Regions from separate parts of the Mesorhizobium sp. M0437 genome, predicted to be linked through region 3. Evidence: predicted binding sites of a transcription regulator. Region 3 holds the regulator's gene; each other region holds the start of a gene.

What was found. The regulator PhoB, encoded in region 3, activates phosphate uptake and scavenging genes when phosphate is short. The targets are predictions, from matches to a motif close to TGTCATNNANCTGTCAT.
Region 1: a site for PhoB is predicted at 1,709-1,725, ahead of olsB (l-ornithine N(alpha)-acyltransferase). Genes of this name have one in related genera too.
Region 2: a site for PhoB is predicted at 1,892-1,908, ahead of NKI72_RS09560 (ceramide glucosyltransferase). Genes of this name have one in related genera too.

Annotation. Positions count from the first base shown of each region.
Region 1 is NZ_JAMYRK010000027.1:20,195-23,470, reverse strand. Features, by position in the region: gene NKI72_RS18300 (PAS domain-containing hybrid sensor histidine kinase/response regulator) at 1-1,639, shown strand, start outside; gene olsB (l-ornithine N(alpha)-acyltransferase) at 1,789-2,664, shown strand; gene grpE (nucleotide exchange factor GrpE) at 2,777-3,276, opposite strand, start outside.
Region 2 is NZ_JAMYRK010000011.1:20,160-23,435, forward strand. Features, by position in the region: gene NKI72_RS09555 (O-succinylhomoserine sulfhydrylase) at 1-599, shown strand, start outside; gene NKI72_RS09560 (ceramide glucosyltransferase) at 636-1,787, opposite strand; gene apaG (Co2+/Mg2+ efflux facilitator ApaG/CorD) at 2,015-2,407, shown strand; gene NKI72_RS09570 (Hsp33 family molecular chaperone) at 2,414-3,276, opposite strand, start outside.
Region 3 is NZ_JAMYRK010000021.1:48,258-51,533, reverse strand. Features, by position in the region: gene pstA (phosphate ABC transporter permease PstA) at 1-11, shown strand, start outside; gene pstB (phosphate ABC transporter ATP-binding protein PstB) at 8-811, shown strand; gene phoU (phosphate signaling complex protein PhoU) at 844-1,551, shown strand; gene phoB (phosphate regulon transcriptional regulator PhoB) at 1,568-2,257, shown strand; gene NKI72_RS15680 (ROK family protein) at 2,267-3,276, opposite strand, start outside.

The DNA.
Region 1 (3,276 bases), on a different contig from region 3:
GGACAGCGGCGCCGTTTCGCATCGCGCCATCGCCCGCGACATCACCGCTCGCAAGCGCGCCGAATCCTCGCTGATCACCGCCCGCGAGCGGGCCGAATATGCGAGCCAGGCCAAATCGCGCTTCCTAGCCACCGTCAGCCACGAGATCCGCACGCCGATGAACGGCATCATGGGCATGGCCCGGCTTCTCGCCGACACCAGCCTTTCGCCCGAGCAGCGGACCTATGTCGGCGCCATCTCGACCTCGGCCAGCGCGCTGCTGGCGCTGATCGAGGACCTGCTCGACTACTCCAAGATCGAGGCCGGCCGCTTCGATCCCGAACCGCAGCCGATGTCGGTGCGCGAGATCGCCGACAATGTCATCGAGCTTTTGGCGGCGCGGGCTTTTGCCAAGGATATCGGCCTCGGCTGTCATGTCGAACCCGACGTGCCGCAGCTGATCACCGCCGACCCCGGCAGGGTCAGGCAGGTGCTGCTCAATCTCATCGGCAACGCCGTCAAGTTCACCGACAGCGGCGGCGTCCTGGCAAGCATCGCCCGCGTCCGCACCGAAACCACCGACCGCATCCGCTTCACCATCACCGACACCGGCCCCGGTCTGCGCGAGCAGGACATGGAGCGCATATTCGAGGACTTCGAACAGGCTGACGGCACCTCGACCCGTGCGCATGGCGGTGCCGGCCTCGGTCTCGCCATTTCCAAGCGCCTGGTGACCGCCATGGGCGGCACTATCTCTGTGTCGAGCCGGCTTGGCCAGGGGTCCGAATTCGTCTTCGAGATTCCCGCTATTTCCGCCGTCGAGGCGCCGCAGATCCGCCAGGACGCGCTGTCGGGCCGGCATGCGGTGATCGTGTCGAAGAACCTGGTCGAGGCCGAAGCCCTCGCCCGCACCATTCGCGGCAATGGCGGCACGGTCGATCTGGCCACCGCCGCCGCCCAGGCCACCCCTTTCGCCGAGAGCTGCGACGTGCTGCTGATCGATGCTGCCATGGAGCAAAGCGACGGCAGGCTGCTCAGGCGCCTGCGCCAGAGCGGATTTGCCGATTGCGAGGCAGTGACGCTGATCGCACCGACCGACCGTGGCATGCTTGGCGAGTTCCGTGCCAATGGTTACGCCACCTTCCTTGCGAGGCCGGTGCGCGGCGAGACATTGCTGCGCGTGCTTTTGACCAGCCACGCGCCGGTCGTCGCCGAGCCGCAACTGCAAAGGCGCGGCGCGCAGGCGGGGCAAGCCATTGGCGCCCGCCAGCAGGGCCTGTCGGTGCTGATCGCCGAGGACAACGACATCAACGCCATGCTGGCCCGCGCTACGCTGCTGAAGGCCGGGCATCGCGTGAAAGTGGTCGGCAACGGCAAGGCCGCCGTCGAGGCGGTCATCAGCACCGGCCACAAGCACCGTTACGACGTGGTGCTGATGGACTTGCATATGCCTGTCATGGACGGCCTGGACGCCATCGCCGCCATCCGCCGCCATGAGGAGGAGACCGCGGTGCCGCCGGTGCCGATCATGGTGCTGTCGGCCGACAGCCAGGAAAAGACCCGCCACGCCGTGCTCGCTCACGGTGCCAGCGGCTTCGTCACCAAGCCGCTCGACCCCGATGCCCTGGTTCATGCGGTCGAAGGGCAAGCGGCCGCCTGAGGCACAACATCGACGGTTGATAGATTGCCCAGCCGACGAAGTATTGCCCGCAGAGCCGTATCACGGTACTGTCACAATCCTGTTGCACCTACACCGTATCCCCGTGCCAAGAGGGATGGCTCGAAGGAGAATCACTCGTGCATACAGTCATGCCGGAATGTGATGCTCGGCCGAACGCCAGCGGGCCTTTGCTCGTCGGCCGGAACGCCGATGCCGTCATAAAAGGCGCATCGCTCGGCCGCATCGGCAATCTCGAAGTGCGGCTCGCCCGCAACGAGGCCGAGATCGCTGCCGCGCAGGAAGTGCGCTACCGGGTGTTCTACGACGAGCTTGGTGCCAGGAAGGACCTGTTCCAGATGCAGGACCGCCGCGATGCCGATCGCTTCGATCCCCTCTGCGATCATCTCCTGGTCTTCGATACTTCGCTTTCCGGCCCCGAGCATCGCCGCATCGTCGGCACCTACCGCCTGCTGCGGCAGGAGATTGCCGCGGCCGCCGGCGGCTTCTATTCCGAAGGCGAATTCGAACTGACCAAGCTGATCGCGCGGCATCCTGGCCAGCGCTTCCTCGAGCTCGGCCGCTCCTGTGTTCTGCCCGAATACCGCTCGAAGCGCACCATCGAGGCGCTGTGGCAAGGCATCTGGGCCTATATCAACCATTACGGCATTGGCGTGATGACCGGCTGCGCGTCGTTCCACGGCACCGTGCCGGCGGCACATGCAGAGGCGCTGACCTACCTTGCCCACCACTGCCGGACGAATTCATCATGGGACGTGCGTGCCGTCGCCGGGCGCTATTGTTCGATGGATCTGATGCCGATCGAGGCCGTCAATACCAAGGCGGCGATCGCCGCGATGCCGCCGCTGGTCAAGGGCTATCTGCGCGTCGGCGCGCGCATCGGCGACGGTTGCGTCATCGACCGTGAATTCTCGACGGTCGACGTGTTCGTGGTGATGCCGGTCAAGGAGATCGGTGCCCGCTACGTCAATTATTATGGCGGAGAAGCGCAGCGGTTTGCGGCCTGAATAGGGGAGTAGGCGGAGAGAAGGCAAGGGCGCGAGTAGGCAATTGCTCTACTTTGCCCGACGTAGCGCTATTCCCTACTCCCGTACTGCCCTGTTCCCCTACTCCCCTAACTTACGCATCCTTCTCAGCCTGCTCGTTGACCGGCCCCGGCTCCACCGGCGCTTCGCTCGCCACATGCTTGGGGCCGCCCTTGGCGACGCCGACCATGGCCGGCCGCAGAACACGCTCGCCGATCGAATAGCCGGGCTGCACGACCTGCACGACTGTGTTGGCCGGTACGTCGGGATTGGGCACCTCGAACATCGCCTGGTGGAAATTCGGATCGAATTTCTCGCCCTCGGGCTCAAGCTTCTTCACGCCGTGGCGTTCCAGCGCCGACAGCATGGCGCGCTCGGTGATCTCGACGCCGTCGATCAGCGTCTTGAAGCCGGCATCGCCCGACGCCTTGGCCTCCTCGGGGATGGCATCCAGCGCACGGCGCAGATTGTCCGACACCGAAAGCATGTCGCGGGCAAAATTGGCAACCGCATAGGCGCGCGCATCGTGGACGTCCCGCGCGGTACGGCGGCGCAAATTCTCCATGTCGGCCGCGACGCGCAGCGCGCGATCCT
Region 2 (3,276 bases), on a different contig from region 3:
AGCTCGGCGCCCACATCGTCGTCTATTCGGCCACGAAGCATATTGACGGCCAGGGGCGCTGTCTTGGCGGCATCGTTCTGTCGGACAAGAAATGGATCGACGAGAACCTGCATGACTATTTCCGCCACACCGGCCCAAGCCTCTCGCCCTTCAATGCCTGGACGCTGCTGAAAGGCCTGGAGACGCTGCCGCTACGCGTACGCCAGCAGACGGAAAGTGCCGGCCGCATCGCGGATTTCCTGGCCGAGCGCCCGCAAATCGCCCGTGTCATCTATCCTGGCCGTGCCGACCACCCGCAAGCGGCCGTGGTCAAGAAGCAGATGTCGGGTGGCTCGACGCTGATCTGCCTCGATGTGAAGGGCGGCAAGCAGGCGGCCTTTGCCTTCCAGAACGCACTCGACGTCGTGCTCATTTCCAACAATCTCGGCGACGCCAAGAGCCTGATCACCCATCCGGCGACGACGACGCACAAGAACTTGACCGATGAGGCCCGCGCCGAGCTCGGCATCGGACCGGGAACACTCAGGCTGTCAGTTGGCCTTGAGGACGCCGACGACCTGCTCGAAGACATCGAGCAGGCACTGAGAGTTGCCGGATAAGGGCTGGCCGAACAGAGGCGAGCGGGGACGCGCCGATCAGGCGCCGGACGGGGTCTCTTCCAGCTCCGCGACGGTCTTTGTCTGGATAGTCATCACGTTGCCGCGCCAGTCGACGGCGCCGCTCAGCCATCCGCGCGCCCAAATGGCGGGAAGCATCAGGTCTCGCGCCATCATCGCCGGGATCGTGCGCGGCGACAGCTGCCATCCCTTGGCCGAGGCCAAGGCGCATTCCGGCAGGTAGGCCGCGACCAGCACGGCGATGGCGGTTGCCGGCAGGCTGCCGCCGGCGTCCGCCGCCGCGATCAGCGCAAGCACCAGCGGCGGCGCCGCGCCGATCAGGATCTCGGGGGCGAAGAACAGCGCGAAGGTGACGCGGCGCAGCCGCGCCCAGCGCGCCTGCCGCGACCAGATCTCGCCAAGCGTGCGCCGGCCGAGCGGCTGTTCGAAGGGCGAGGCGACAAGATTGACCCGCAGTCCGAGCCCGTTGACCAGCTTGGTCGCGGCGGCGTCCTCGGCGATCTCGGCGGCAAGCGCGCGGATGCCGCCATTGGCGTCGAGCATCGGCTTGTTCCACAACATGCTCTTGCCCTGCGCGAAGCCGAGGCCGAGCGCCTCTCCAGCGTACTGCCAGCGTGCCTGCAGCGTGTTGAGAAAGGCGCATTCGACCTCCCCCCAGAAACTGTCCGGCCGTGAGCCGATCGGCGTCGAGCAGACGAGGCCAGTGCCATGCCGCCATGCCGCCATCAGCTGCTGGACGTAGTGGCTCGGCATAAGCACATTGGAATCGGCAAGGATGACCCAGCGATAATGCGCCGCTTCCCAACCCTTCACGCAATTGTTGAGTTTTGGATTGCCGCTGATGCGGTCGTCACCGACTAGAAGGCGGGCGCGAATAGCTGGAAAGCGCGCCATTGCGGCGGTGATCGGCTTGACCACCGGGTCGTCGGCATGGGCAACGCAGAAGATGAGTTCGTAGCGCGGCCAGTCGAGTGAGAAGGCGCGCTCCAGCGTCTCTTCGGCAAACGGCTCGACGCCGCGTGCCGGGATGACGATCGATACCGGCGGCGCGTTGGCGGGCGGTGCGATCCTGGCTGGTCGCTTCAGCTTCAGCGAAGCTAACAGGATGCTGGCGAGATTTGAAAGAAGGAGGGCTATGGAAAGGAGAGCGGCTGCGAATGTCGGTTCCATCGAGATCTGGTCACTCCAGAAGTGCCGGCCGCATGACGGCCGTTTTCAACAATTCGACAGAACGCTGAGTCGCCCGGCACAAGCCTGCACACCATCATTGTCATGTGTCACTTAAATGACATTGTTTTTCGGCACCTGCGCTCGAGTCGGGCAAGGAGATGACGCGCATCGTTGATCAAACTGCGCTGAGCGTCGAAAGTTCCATCTACATTGCTTTGGAGCAGTTTATGTACAGCGCCGTCACCCGCAACATCGAAGTGCAGGTCAGGCCGTTCTATCTGGAGGATCACTCCGACCCGCCGCAAAACCGCTATGTCTGGGGATATCAGGTGACCATCGACAATCAGTCGGATGAGTTCGTGCAGCTTCTGTCGCGCTACTGGCACATTACCGACGGCACCGGCAAGGTCGAGGAAGTGCGCGGCCCCGGGGTCGTCGGCGAGCAACCCGGACTCAACCCCGGCGACAGCTATCAGTATACGTCTGGATGCCCGCTCTCGACGCCATCCGGCATCATGGTCGGGCACTACACCATGCGCAACAGGCGGGGCGAGACGTTCGACGTCGCCATCCCCGCCTTCTCGCTCGACTTGCCGGGAATGCGGCGCACCGTCAATTGACGGCCGTCATCCGGCCGCTGCAAACTCCGCCGGGTCGAAGTCATATTGCTTCGAGCAGAATTCGCAGGCGACGTGAATGCTGCCATCCTCGGTGCTGTCCCTGATCTCCTCGGCGGAAAAGCCTTCAAGGATGCCGTGGATCTTCTCCCTCGAGCATGAGCACTGGTCGGCGACCGGCACCCCGCCGAACACGCGGACGCCATGCTCGTGGAAAAGCCGGTAAAGCAGCCGTTCGGCGCCGATCGTCGGATCGATCAGCTCGGTCGGTTCAACAGTACCAAGCAGCGCCAGCAGCTCCTGCCAGGAATTGTCGGTCGGGTCGTGGATTTCCTCACGCGGATCGCCGTCGCCACCTGGAAGGTCGGGTACGCGCATGCGCTCCGCCGACTGCGGCAGGAATTGTGCCAGCAGGCCACCGGCCCGCCATTGTTCGCGGGCACCGCCGACGCCGGGCGTCAGAAGCTTGGCAACCGAAAGCCGGAGGTCGGTCGGAATCTGCTCCGACTGGCGGAAATAAGTGCGTGCGGCATCTTCCAGTGTGACGCCGTCGAGTTGGACGATGCCCTGGTAGCGTTGTGTGTGAGCGCCCTGGTCGATGGTCAGCGCCAGGACGCCGCTGCCGAGCAGCGTCTGCGGTGACGTCTCGCCGGCAGAAGTCAAAGCCTGCAGCCGGTCGGCATCGAAGCGGGCATAAGCGCGCAGCGCGTGCGGCGTGGAGAAATCCGCGACCAGCATGTCGACCGGCCCGTCGGTGCGGGTCTGCAGAATGAACTTGCCCTCGAACTTCAGCGAAGTTCCGAGCAATACTGTCAACACACAGGCTTCAGCCAGGAGCCGGGCGACCGGCTCGGGATAGTCGTGGCGGCTGA
Region 3 (3,276 bases):
AGGACAGATGACACAGATGTTGTCCCCAGACATGACGATGGCCGAAACGGTCGCCGAGAAGACGAAGATCGAGGTCAAGAACCTCAACTTCTACTACGGCCAGAGCAAGGCGCTGAAGGACATCAGCCTGTCGCTGCCCGAGCGCAGCGTCACGGCCTTCATCGGCCCTTCGGGCTGCGGGAAATCGACGCTGCTGCGTGTGTTCAACCGCATCTATGAGCTCTACCCAAAACAGACGGCCGAGGGCCAGGTGCTGCTCGACGGCAAGAACATTCTCGACCGGTCGCAGGATCTCAACCTCCTCAGGACCAAGATCGGCATGGTGTTCCAGAAGCCGACGCCGTTCCCGATGTCGATCTACGAGAACATCGCCTTCGGCGTCAGGCTCTACGAGAACCTCGGCAAGTCCGAGATGGACGGCCGCGTCGAACAGGCGTTGAAGCGCGCCGCGCTGTGGAGCGAGGTCAAGGACAAGCTCAACGCCAGCGGCTTGAGCCTGTCCGGCGGCCAGCAGCAGCGGCTCTGTATCGCCCGCACCGTGGCGGTGAAGCCGGAAGTCATTCTGCTCGACGAACCGGCTTCGGCGCTCGACCCGCTGTCGACTGCCAAGATCGAGGAACTGATCGACGAATTGCAAGCCGACTACACGATCGTCATCGTCACCCACAACATGCAGCAGGCGGCGCGCGTGTCGCGCCAGACGGCGTTCATGTATCTGGGTGAACTGGTCGAGTTCGACCGGACCGAGAAGATATTCACGTCGCCCCGCGAGAAGCGCACGCAGGACTACATCACTGGCCGCTTCGGCTGAGCCGTTCCGATCATGCATATGAGGACAGGACCATGGGCGAACACACAGTCGCTTCTTTCGACGAGGATCTCGAGCAGATCAGCAAGCTGATCCGCGACATGGCCGACCTCGCCGGTTCGATGGTCGGCGGGGCAACCAAGGCGCTGTTGAATTCCGACAACGTGCTGGCGCAACGCGTCGTTTCCGACGACGCCATCATGGATGCGCGTCAACGCGAACTGGACGACCGCGCCATCACCCTGATCGCCAAACGCCAGCCGATGGCCCACGATCTTCGCCATGTGGTCGGAGCGATCCGCATGGCGGGCGACCTCGAACGCATCGGCGACCTTGCCAAGAATATCGCCAAGCGCGTGAGTGCGGTCGGCCTCAGCGCCACGCCGCGGGACCTGTCGCATTCCATCGACGCGATGGCGCAGCTGGTTCTCATCCAGGTGCAGGGTGTCATCGAGGAATATGCTGCAGGCGATGCGGCCGCGTTGGCCAAGCTTCGTGCCGCCGACGAGCGCATCGACGTTAAATACACGTCCGTGTTCCGCGAGCTGTTGACCTACATGATGGAAGATCCGCGCAACATCACCGCTTGCACGCACCTGCTGTTCTGCGCCAAGAATCTGGAGCGGATCGGCGACCATGTCACCAACATCGCCGAAAATGCGTATTATGTGCTGACCGGCGAGCAATTGCCGGTCAATCGTCCGAAGCAGGACGAAACGACAATGTCCGCACCGGTGACATGATGGGGGTGCCCAGCCGATGATCGCACCACGCATAATGGTGGTGGAGGACGAGGAGCCGTTGGGTGTGCTGCTCCGCTACAATCTCGAATCCGAAGGCTACCAGGTCGAGGTGGTGACACGCGGCGACGAAGCCGAGATCCGTTTGCAGGAGAATGTGCCCGACCTTTTGGTGCTCGACTGGATGATACCAGCGGTTTCCGGCATCGAGCTCTGTCGTCGGTTGCGGGTGCGCCCCGAAACCGAGCGGCTGCCGATCATCATGCTGACCGCGCGCGGCGAGGAGAGCGACCGGGTGCGCGGTCTTTCGACCGGCGCCGACGACTATCTGGTCAAGCCGTTTTCGACACCGGAATTCATGGCCAGGGTCAAGGCGCTGCTGCGGCGCGCCAAGCCGGAAGTGCTGTCCAGCGTGCTGAAGGTCGGCGACATCGTGCTCGATCGCGAATCGCACAGGGTCTATCGCAAGAAGAGCGAAATCAGGCTCGGGCCGACCGAATTCCGGCTGCTCGAGTTCATGATGCGGCATCCGGGCCGTGTCTTCTCGCGCAGCCAGTTACTCGATAATGTCTGGGGGGAGACAATCTACATCGACGAACGCACCGTCGACGTGCATGTCGGGCGGCTGCGCAAAGCCGTCAACAACGGCCGGATGCCGGATGTCATCCGCACCATCCGCGGCGCCGGCTATGCGATCAGGGAAGATTGACCCGCCTGGTCAGGCTACGTTCTTTCTGACGCTGGGCCTCATTTGCGCGCCCGGCGCGAAAATCTCCTGGTCGACGAAGCTTAACGCCCGCATCGCGCAGCCTTCGCGGATCAGAGGCAATTCGTTCGGCTCTGTATCGAAGGAGATCGAGCCTGAATGCTGGCCGCCGGCGGTCTGGGCGATTGCCTTCCGCAAGGCCGGCTCGATCAGATCGAAGGCGGCGGCACTGGCGCCGACCATCGCGACCGGTGCCGGATCGATCAGCGCGAACAGCGAGCCGAGACCGAAACCCAGCGCTTCGCCGGCCTTGCGGTAGGCCTCGCGTTCCGGCCCATCTTTCTCGCGCGCCCGGGCCGCCAGTGCGCGCATGTCGGCGTCGCTGACGTCGGCGACCGGTTCGCTGTCTTCGCTCATCTGCCTGGCGTTGCGCCAGATGGCGTAGTTGCCGGCATACGCCTCGATGCAGCCGCGCCGCCCGCAACGGCAGAGCGCGCCGCCCGGACGATGGATCATGTGGCCAAATTCGCCGCCCGAGGAATGCGTCCCGGTGAACAGTTCGCCCTTCAGCACCAGCCCCATGCCGATGCCATGCGAAAGCAGGATGGCGATGAAGTCATCGCGATAGCGATCCGGATTGCGCCAGCGCAAAGCCACCGCCATCATGTTGCAGTCGTTCTCCACCGTTGCCGGGATGCCGAATTCGTCCTCCAGCATGTCGGCAAAGGCGATGTCGGTCTGCGGCGTGATCGGCGACCACAGCATGGCGCGTGCAGGGGAGTCGGTAATGCCCTGAATCGCCAGGGCGATGCGGGCGACACTGCGGACGTCAAGATCTGGATCCTGCAGCCGGCGCCGGACGATGGCCATGCATTCACGGATCAGCTCGTCGCGCGGCATAGTCAGCGTGTCCAGCCGGCGCTGTTCCTCGGCGACCACCTGTCCCGTGTAGTCGATAATGGCGGCCGAAAGGAAATTCAGCGACAACACCACGGTCAGCACCGCCGCCGCTTCCGGGTTGA